Regions from separate parts of the Kitasatospora sp. NEAU-CNBT7 genome, predicted to be linked through region 2. Evidence: predicted binding sites of a transcription regulator. Region 2 holds the regulator's gene; the other holds the start of a gene.
What was found. Region 2 encodes HrcA, which represses chaperone genes, less so after heat shock. Its sites were predicted from a motif close to TTNGCACTCNGNNNNNCNGAGTGCNAA; they were not measured.
Positions count from the first base shown of each region.

Region 1 (4,405 bases), on a different contig from region 2:
CTGGTGGTCACCACCGAGGAGGTCAGCGAGGCCGCGGAACGGCGGCTGCGGGCCGTGGACAAGGGCGGCAAACTGGCCGGCTGGCTGCGCGGGCGGCAGGCGGACGGGTAGCCCGGGGGCCGTGATGCGGCGGGCGGCCCAAGGGGCGCGGGGGCCGTGGTGCGGCGGGGGAGCCAAGGGGCGCGGGGGCCGTGGTGCGGCGGGGGACCCAAGGGGCGCGGGGGCCGTGGTGCGGCGGGGGACCCAACGGGCGCGGGGGCCGTACGGGTCGGAACGGCAGGGGTGTGCCGCTGTTCACCTTCCGTTACCAGCTGGGGCTTGCCATGACCCGCTAGGATGAAGGTATATAGGCGTTATCAGCGTTTTCGTTTTCAAGACTGAACCACCCGCAACATCTGCCTGAAGCAGAGTTGGCGCGACCGCTCGGCGGCCGCGGTCCGCAGTTGAACTGAGCTTCTCTGGCCCCCGCTTCCACGATCTGGCCAGCCGGACCCGGTATCTACCCCGGTCGACGCGCGAGAGGACGACTCTCGGCGCCGTCGGGGCTCTTCCCTGCCCTGTTCCGCGCTACCAGGCAGCAGGAAGGACCGACCGTGACGGCCCGCCGAACGGTCGAAAGCCCCGACACCCCCGCCCGGGCGGGCTACGGAGCGCTGCTCCGCACCCCCGGCGCCTGGACGTTCCTGACCCCGGCCTTCGCCGCCCGGCTGCCCTACGCGATGCTCAGCCTGGGCATCGTGCTGCTGGTCTTCCAGACCCACGGCTCGTACGGCACGGCCGGCGCCGTCGCGGCGGTCTCCGCCGTCGCGCAGGCCCTCGTCGGCCCGCAGACCGGCCGGCTGGCCGACCGCTACGGCCAGGCCGCGGTCCTGCTGCCCAGCATCGCCGTGCACGCGGTCTCGGTCGGCGCCCTGATCGCACTGGCCCTCGGGCACGCCCCGGTCTGGACGCTGTTCCTGGCCGCCGCGCCGGCCGGTGCCAGCGTGCCGCAGATCGGCGCGATGGTCCGGGCCCGCTGGGTCGGCCGCCTGTCCGACCGGCCGGCCATGCTCAACACAGCCTTCGCCTTCGAGTCGGTCACCGACGAGTTCACGTTCGTGATCGGCCCGGTCCTGGCCACCGCGATCGCCACCCAGGCGTCCCCCGCCGCCGGCCTGATCGCGGAGGCCGCGCTGACCGTGGCCGGCGGACTCGCCTTCGCCGCCCAGCGGCGCACCGCCCCGGCCCGGCACCCCCGGGTCGAGGGCGTCCAGCGGGTCTCCGCCCTGGCCTCCCCCGGCGTACGGCTGCTGGCCGCCTCGTTCCTGGGCGTCGGCACCGTCTTCGGCGCCATGCAGGTCTCGGTCACGGCCTTCGCCGAGTCGGCCGGACAGGCCGGCGCCAACGGCACCGTCTACGGGATCTTCGCCGGCGGCTCGATGATCGCGGGCGTGCTCTACGGCCTGGTCGGCTGGAAGCGCTCGGCCCGGCAGCGGATGCTGATCTGCTACGCGCTGCTGGTCCTCGGCTGCTCCACGCTGTGGGCGATGCCCAGCCTGACCGCGCTCGCGGTCGCCGGACTGTTCTGCGGCCTCGCCATCGCACCCACGCTGATCACCGGGTACACCCTGGTGGAGACGCTGGTCGCGGACGGCGCCAAGACCGAGGCGTTCACCTGGCTCACCGGCGCCATCGGCCTCGGCCTGGCGATCGGCTCGACCGCGGCCGGCCAGCTGATCGACCTGCACGGGCCGTCGGCCGGCTTCCTGGTCCCGGTCGCCGGGGCCGGACTCGGCCTGGTCGGCCTGGTCACCCTGCGGCAGCTGCTGGTCGCCCCCGGCACCCGGAGCCGGACCGTCGCACGCGGCGGCGGCCTCACCGCGAAGACCGCCAAGATCGCCACGGCGGAGAGCTGATCCGACCGGGATCACACCCGGATCACGCCCGGAGCGCTGGACTCAGTCAACGGAATACCGCATCATTGACCATCGTTAGCACTCATCAGGCCAGAGTGCCAGGGGGAAGTGCAGGAGGAAGAGCAAGTGCCCACGTACCAGTACCAGTGCACCGAGTGCGGGACCGGCCTGGAGGCGGTGCAGAAGTTCACCGACGAGGCCCTGACCACGTGCCCCGAGTGCCAGGGGAAGCTCCGCAAGGTCTTCTCGGCCGTGGGTGTGGTCTTCAAGGGCTCGGGTTTCTACCGGACCGACAGCCGCTCCTCGTCCAGCAGCTCGGTGACGTCCGGGGCCTCCGGCTCCTCGTCCACCAGCGGCTCCTCCACCTCCTCGGCACCGGCCGTCGGCGGCTCGTCCGCCTCGTCGTCGTCGAGCTCGTCCTCGTCGGCGGCGTCCGCGCCGGCCGCGAGCTGAGACTGCGGTAGCGCGGACTGCGGTAGCGCGCCGCGTCCGGATGAGGTGACGCAAGACGTAGGACGGCCCGGTGCCGCCGCGGCGATGCGGCGGCACCGGGCCGTCGCCGTTCGTACGGCGGGGCGGGGAGGGGCCGGGCGCCACGGGGCGCGAGGCGGGGCGCCGGAGCCGGGAGCCACAGCCGGAGCGGGAGCCGGATCCGGTGCCGCCAGGGGCGTCAACGCATCCCTTCGACTCACCCCTGCGGGGGATGGAAGTTATCCACAGGGCGGGGTTGTCCACAGGAATTCGCCCGGGCATTCCCAGGGGTCCGGCGTGGACGCAGGCTGAGTTCCGCAGGCCCGGCCCCGGGCCGGTGCCGATCCAGCCTCGAAGGCGGTGCCCGACCATGACCACGGCAGCCCACCTCACCACCGAGCTCCACACCCACCTCACCCCGCAGTCGGCCCGGCACTCCCCTCCCCCGCCGCCCTCGCCCGAGGTGCCGCCGCGGCAGGAGGTCCCCGACTTCCCGCCGATCCGGCGCGGCGTCGGCGGCCGTCACCGGCTCCGGCAGGCGGTACGGCTCCGGCCGGGCGTCCTGGCCGTCGGACTGCTCGCGGCGGCCACGGCTCTGACCGTCGGGCCACTGCGGCACGGCCCGCCCCCGGGGCCGGCAGCGGCGGGTCCGGCGATCTGCACCCGGGGTGACGCGCCGACGGGGTGACCCGTCCGTCAACCAGGCAGCAGGGCATTCACCCGTAACCGAGCACTCCGGTCGCCGTTCAGCGCAGCATGAAGGGCTTCAAGGAATTCCTGCTCCGCGGCAATGTCGTGGACCTCGCCGTCGCCGTGGTGATCGGCGCCGCATTCACCTCGGTGGTCAACGCCTTCGTGAAGGGCGTCATCAACCCCCTCGTCGGGCTCTTCGGAACGGAGGATCTGGCTTCCTACAGCTCCTGCCTGAAGGGCCCGTGCACGGTCGATGCCGCGGGCAACGTGACCTCGGGCATCTTCATCCTCTGGGGCTCGGTGCTCAGCGCCGCCCTGCAGTTCGTGATCGTCGCCGCAGTCGTCTACTTCGCGCTGATCCTCCCGATGAACCACTTCCTCGCCAAGCGGAAGACCGTCGAGGAGGTCTCGGCCGAGGCCGAGGTCAAGGAGGTCGCCCTGCTCACCGAGATCCGGGACGCCCTGGTCAATCGGCGCTGACCTCCGGCGGCGCCACCGCTGCTCCGGGGGCCCGCCCACGCCAACTCCTTACCGTCCGCGCTCCGAGCCCGTACCGTCCGCGACCGTCGCCCCCCGCACCGCGACGTCGCCGGGCGCCCGACTCCGCCGGTCAGTCCCCGTGGTGGGGCGGCCGCTGGCTCAGGTACCAGTCGAGCCCGCGCCCGCTGCCCTCTCCGCCGCCGGGACGCTCTCCCCAGCCCTGATCCGTGTCGTCGCTGGTCTGCCGCTCCAGCGGGTCCGCGAAGACCAGCTTCGCCCTGGCCGCCGGGGTCTGCGGTTCCTGTCCCCGGCCGCCGTCCCGGGCGCCCGCCCGATCCTTGTCCTGCTCGCCCATCGTCCGCTGCCTCCCGTGATGTCCCTGCGCCTTCAAGCCTAGGCCGTGCCGGCTCGCCCCGGCCGGGTCAGGCAGCGCAGCAGTCGGCCCCGGTACAGCCGTGGCCGTACCGGGGCCCTCAACCCCGCTTCCCTGCCCCCCGCTACCGCTTCGCTGCTCGCCTGCTTCCCTGCCTGCCTTTTCGGTCAGGCGGCTTCGAAGCCCGCGTGGTCCGCGATCTTCTTGAGCTCGGCCAGCGCGTGCTTCTCGATCTGCCGGATCCGCTCGCGGGTCAGCCCGTGCTGCTTGCCCACCTCCGTGAGCGTCCGCTCGCGGCCGTCCTCCATGCCGTACCGGGACCGGATGATCGACGCCGTCCGGTCGTCCAGCCGGTCGATCAGGGTGTCCAGCTCCTCGCGGCGGAGCATCACCATCACGGCGTCCTCCGGCGAGACCGCGCCGGTGTCCTCCACCAGGTCGCCGAACTGGGTCTCACCCTCGTCGTCGACCGACATGTTCAGACTCACCGGGT
Region 1 is NZ_JBXQQB010000006.1:113,345-117,749, forward strand. It holds gene AC2TEW_RS10495 (potassium/proton antiporter) at 1-111, shown strand, start outside; gene AC2TEW_RS10500 (MFS transporter) at 594-1,895, shown strand; gene AC2TEW_RS10505 (FmdB family zinc ribbon protein) at 2,022-2,348, shown strand; gene AC2TEW_RS10510 (hypothetical protein) at 2,737-3,054, shown strand; gene mscL (large conductance mechanosensitive channel protein MscL) at 3,123-3,539, shown strand; gene AC2TEW_RS10520 (hypothetical protein) at 3,670-3,894, opposite strand; gene AC2TEW_RS10525 (sigma-70 family RNA polymerase sigma factor) at 4,080-4,405, opposite strand, start outside.
Region 1: the regulator HrcA is predicted to act here: its motif matches at 1,971-1,997, upstream of AC2TEW_RS10505 (FmdB family zinc ribbon protein).

Region 2 (4,405 bases):
TCCAGCTCGCTGTTGACCGCGTGCAGGTCGTTGACCAGGTCCGGCAGCTCCTCGGCGGTGTGCCGGGCCAGCAGCCAGGAGTAGCCGTAGGCGTCCTGAGAGGCCTCCACCGGCACCCCGCCGTTCGGGGTGTCGGCGTCCAACAGCGCCCGGACCTGCCGCTGGACCTCGGCGAAGGCGCCGCCCTCCACCGCCGCGAAGCAGACCGAGCCCAGCCCGGTCGGGCGGAAGCCGGCGGCCGCCTCCAGGGTCAGCGCCGCCGAGGGCACCCCGAAGAGCTGGTCAAGGTCCGGCCGGACCGGCTTGGTCCGGCCGAACAGTGCGTCCAGGAATCCCACGTCCAGCTCCTCGTCACCGGCCGAGTTCGGCCGAGATCTTCGCCAGCTGCGCCAGCCGCTGCTCCAGCGACGGATGGGTGGACAGCAGCTGGGTGGCGGCCTCCCGGGCGCTCAGCGCCGGGGCGAAGTAGAAGGCGTTGTAGGGCTGCGCCTGGCGCAGGTCCTTGGTCGGGATGGCGGCGATCTGCCCGGTCACCTTGGTCAGTGCGGAGGCCAGCGCGCTCGGCCGGCCGGTCAGCTGGGCGGCGGCCCGGTCGGCGGCCAGCTCCCGGTAGCGCGAGAGCAGCCGGGTGAGCAGGAAGCTGATCGCGTAGACCACGATGCTGACCAGCGGGATGATGATCGCCGCGATGGCCGCGGTGCTGTCGTTGCTGTTGCGGTTGCCGCCCAGGAACCCGCCGTACAGGGCGATCCTGGTCATCGCGCCGGCCAGCACCCCGAGGAAGCCGGCGACGGTCATCACCGCCACGTCCCGGTGGGCGACGTGCGAGAGCTCGTGGGCGAGCACGCCTTCGAGCTCCTCGGGCTCCAGCCGGCGCAGCAGCCCGGTGGTGACGCAGACCACGGCCTTCTCGGGTTTGCGGCCGGTGGCGAAGGCGTTCGGCATGTCGTTGACGGCGACCGCGACCCGGGGCTTGGGCATGTCGGCCAGTGCGCAGAGCCGGTCGATGGTGCCGTGCAGCTGCGGGTACTGCTCGGGGGTGACCTCGTGGGCGCCCATCGCCCGCTCGGTGATCTTGTCGCTGAACCAGAACTGCGCCACGAACAGGCCGCCGGAGATCAGGACGATCAGCGGCCAGGCCCCGCGCAGCAGTGCGATCAGCAGCCCGGTGAACCCCACGTAGACCAGGCCGATCAGGAACATCGTGGTGACCATCCGGCCGGTCAGCCCCCGGTCGGGGGCGAACCGGGAGTGCTCTCCCGAAGTCGACATCGCCACTCCCTCGCTCGTCGCGCTCGCCTCCGATGCTCCCACTCGCGGCCGCCCCGGGCACCATGCGCCACGGGTGCCGTCCGGCGATGCGGGCAGGATCACCTGGGCGGCCCGTTCCTGCCGTCGGACCCGGGCCTTACACTGGCTGGTAAGGTCCTGGCACTCTGCCTGCCGGAGTGCCAGATATCGGACACTCAACAGCTCAACGGACGAAGACGGAGGTGCGTGCCCATGGTCGACGAGCCCCGTTCCTTCGAGCCGTCCCGGGCGGTGGAGCCCCGCCCCGCCGCCCGCCCGCTGGACGACCGCAGGCTGGCCGTGCTGCGGGCGATCGTCCAGGACTACGTGGGCACCGAGGAGCCGGTCGGCTCCAAGGCCCTGGTCGAGCGGCACAGCCTCGGGGTCTCCCCGGCGACCGTGCGCAACGACATGGCGGCGCTGGAGGAGGAGGGCTTCATCCAGCAGCCCCACACCAGCGCCGGCCGGATCCCCACCGACAAGGGCTACCGGCTCTTCGTCGACCGGCTGGCCGAGGTCAAGCCGATGACCAGCCCCGAGCGCCGGGCGATCCGGCACTTCCTGGAGGGCGCGGTCGACCTGGACGACGTGGTGGCCCGCACGGTACGGCTGCTCGCGCAGCTCACCCGGCAGGTCGCGGTGGTCCAGTACCCGTCGCTGACCCGTTCCACGGTCCGCCACATCGAGCTGGTCCAGCTGACGCCGGCCAAGGTGATGCTGGTCCTGATCACCAACACCGGCCGGGTCGAGCAGCGGATGGTCGACTGCCCGGGCCCGGTCGGCGACACCGTGCTGGCGGACCTGCGGGCCCGGCTGAACGGCCAGGCCGGCGGCCGCCCGCTGCCCGAGGTGCCGACGGCACTGGAGGAGCTCCCGGCCGCGTTCGAGCCGGCCGACCGGCCGACCGTCACCGCGGTGCTGGCCACCCTGTTCGAGACGCTGGCCGAACAGAACGAGGAGCGGATCATGCTGGCGGGCACGGCCAACCTGACCCGCTTCGGACACGACTTCCCGCTGACCATCCAGCCGGTGCTGGAGGCCCTCGAGGAGCAGGTGGTCCTGCTCCGCCTGCTGGGTGAGACGGCGGACGCCACGATGACGGTCCGGATCGGCCACGAGAACGCCTACGAGGGGCTCAATTCCACCTCGGTGGTCTCGGTCGGTTACGGTTCGGGCGACCAGAGCGTGGCGAAGCTCGGGGTGATCGGTCCGACCCGGATGGATTACCCGGGCACAATGGGGGCGGTGCGAGCGGTGGCACGGTACGTGGGCCAGATCCTGGCCGAGTCGTAGGACACACGCGCCGCAGGCCGGCGCGCAGCAGTCGCAAGCACTTCTAGAGGCGGAACAAACCGGAGCATTTGGTGGCCACGGACTACTACGCGGTACTCGGCGTCCGACGTGACGCGGGTCAGGACGAGATCAAGAAGGCGTTCCGGCGCCTCGCGCGCGAACTGCACCCGGACGTCAACCCGGACCCCAAGACGCAGGAGCGGTTCAAGGAGATCAACGCCGCCTACGAGGTGCTCTCCGACCCCTCCAAGCGGCAGGTCTACGACCTCGGCGGCGACCCGCTGTCGCCGAACGGCGGCGGTGGCGGCGCGGGCGGGTTCGGCGCGGCCGGATTCGGCTTCTCCGACATCATGGACGCCTTCTTCGGCGCCGCCGGCGGCCAGCGCGGACCGCGCTCGCGCACCCGGCGCGGCCAGGACGCCATGATCCGGCTGGAGATCACCCTGGAGGAGGCCGCGTTCGGCACCACCAAGGAGCTCCAGGTCGACACGGCCGTCACCTGCACCACCTGCGCGGGCGAGGGCGCGGCCCCCGGCACCTCCGCGCAGACCTGTGACATGTGCCGCGGCAAGGGCGAGGTCTCCCAGGTCACCCGGTCCTTCCTGGGCCAGGTCATGACCTCCCGCCCCTGCCCGCAGTGCCAGGGCTTCGGCACCGTGGTGCCGACCCCCTGCCCGGAGTGCGCCGGCGACGGCCGGGTCCGCGCCCGCCGCACCCTCACCGTCAAGATCCCCGCCGGTGTCGACAACGGCACCCGCATCCAGCTGGCCGGCGAGGGCGAGGTCGGCCCCGGCGGCGGCCCGGCCGGCGACCTCTACGTCGAGATCGCCGAGACCAGCCACCCGACCTTCCAGCGCCGCGGCGACGACCTGCACTGCACGGTCACCATCCCGATGACGGCCGCCGCGCTCGGCACCCAGGTGCCGCTGCAGACCCTGGACGGGCTGGAGGAGGTCGACATCCGGCCCGGCACCCAGTCCGGCCAGTCGATCCCGCTGCACGGCCGGGGCATCACCCACCTGCGCGGCGGCGGCCGCGGCGACCTGATAGTGCATGTCGAGGTGCAGACGCCCACCAAGCTCGACCCCGAGCAGGAGGAACTGCTGCGCCGACTCGCGGTGCTGCGCGGCGAGGAGCGGCCGGCCGGCCACTTCGCGCCGGGCCAGCAGGGGCTGTTCTCCCGCCTGAAGGACGCCTTCAACGGCCGCTGAGCCGCCGGGAGGCCCGAGCGGCCGACCCTCGCGACACCCCGCAGGCCCGTCCGGGCCGGCGGGGTGTCGCGCGCTCCGGCGCCACTGCCTTCCACCGCTTCCCGTTCCCGCCCGGCCCAGGCCGGGCCCCCGTCCCGTCCCACCGGAGGTTCGTCCCATGACCGCGCCCGTGTTCGTCGTCGAGACCGCCCGGCTGGCCGCGGCCGGGCCCGGATCGGTGGTACGGCTGGACGGGCCGGAGGGGCGCCACGCGGCGGCGGTGAAGCGGCTGACGGCGGGGGAGGCGCTCACCCTGACGGACGGCCTCGGCCTGGGGCTGGACGGCACCGTGGCGGCCGTGCTGGGCAAGGACGCCCTGGACGTCACGGTGACGGCGGTGCGCCGTGAACCGGAGCCGGGCCCGCGGATCGTGGTGGTGCAGGCGCTGCCCAAGGGCGACCGCGGCGAGCTGGCGGTGGAGACCATGACCGAGGTCGGCGTCGACGTGGTGATCCCGTGGGCGGCCTCCCGCTGCATCACCCAGTGGAAGGGCGAGCGCGGCGCCAAGGCGCTCGCCAAGTGGCGGGCCACCGCCCGGGAGGCGGGCAAGCAGTCCCGACGGCTGCGCTTCC
Region 2 is NZ_JBXQQB010000014.1:133,762-138,166, forward strand. It holds gene pspAB (PspA-associated protein PspAB) at 1-338, opposite strand, end outside; gene htpX (zinc metalloprotease HtpX) at 352-1,272, opposite strand; gene hrcA (heat-inducible transcriptional repressor HrcA) at 1,504-2,583, shown strand; gene dnaJ (molecular chaperone DnaJ) at 2,655-3,794, shown strand; gene AC2TEW_RS19935 (16S rRNA (uracil(1498)-N(3))-methyltransferase) at 3,952-4,405, shown strand, end outside.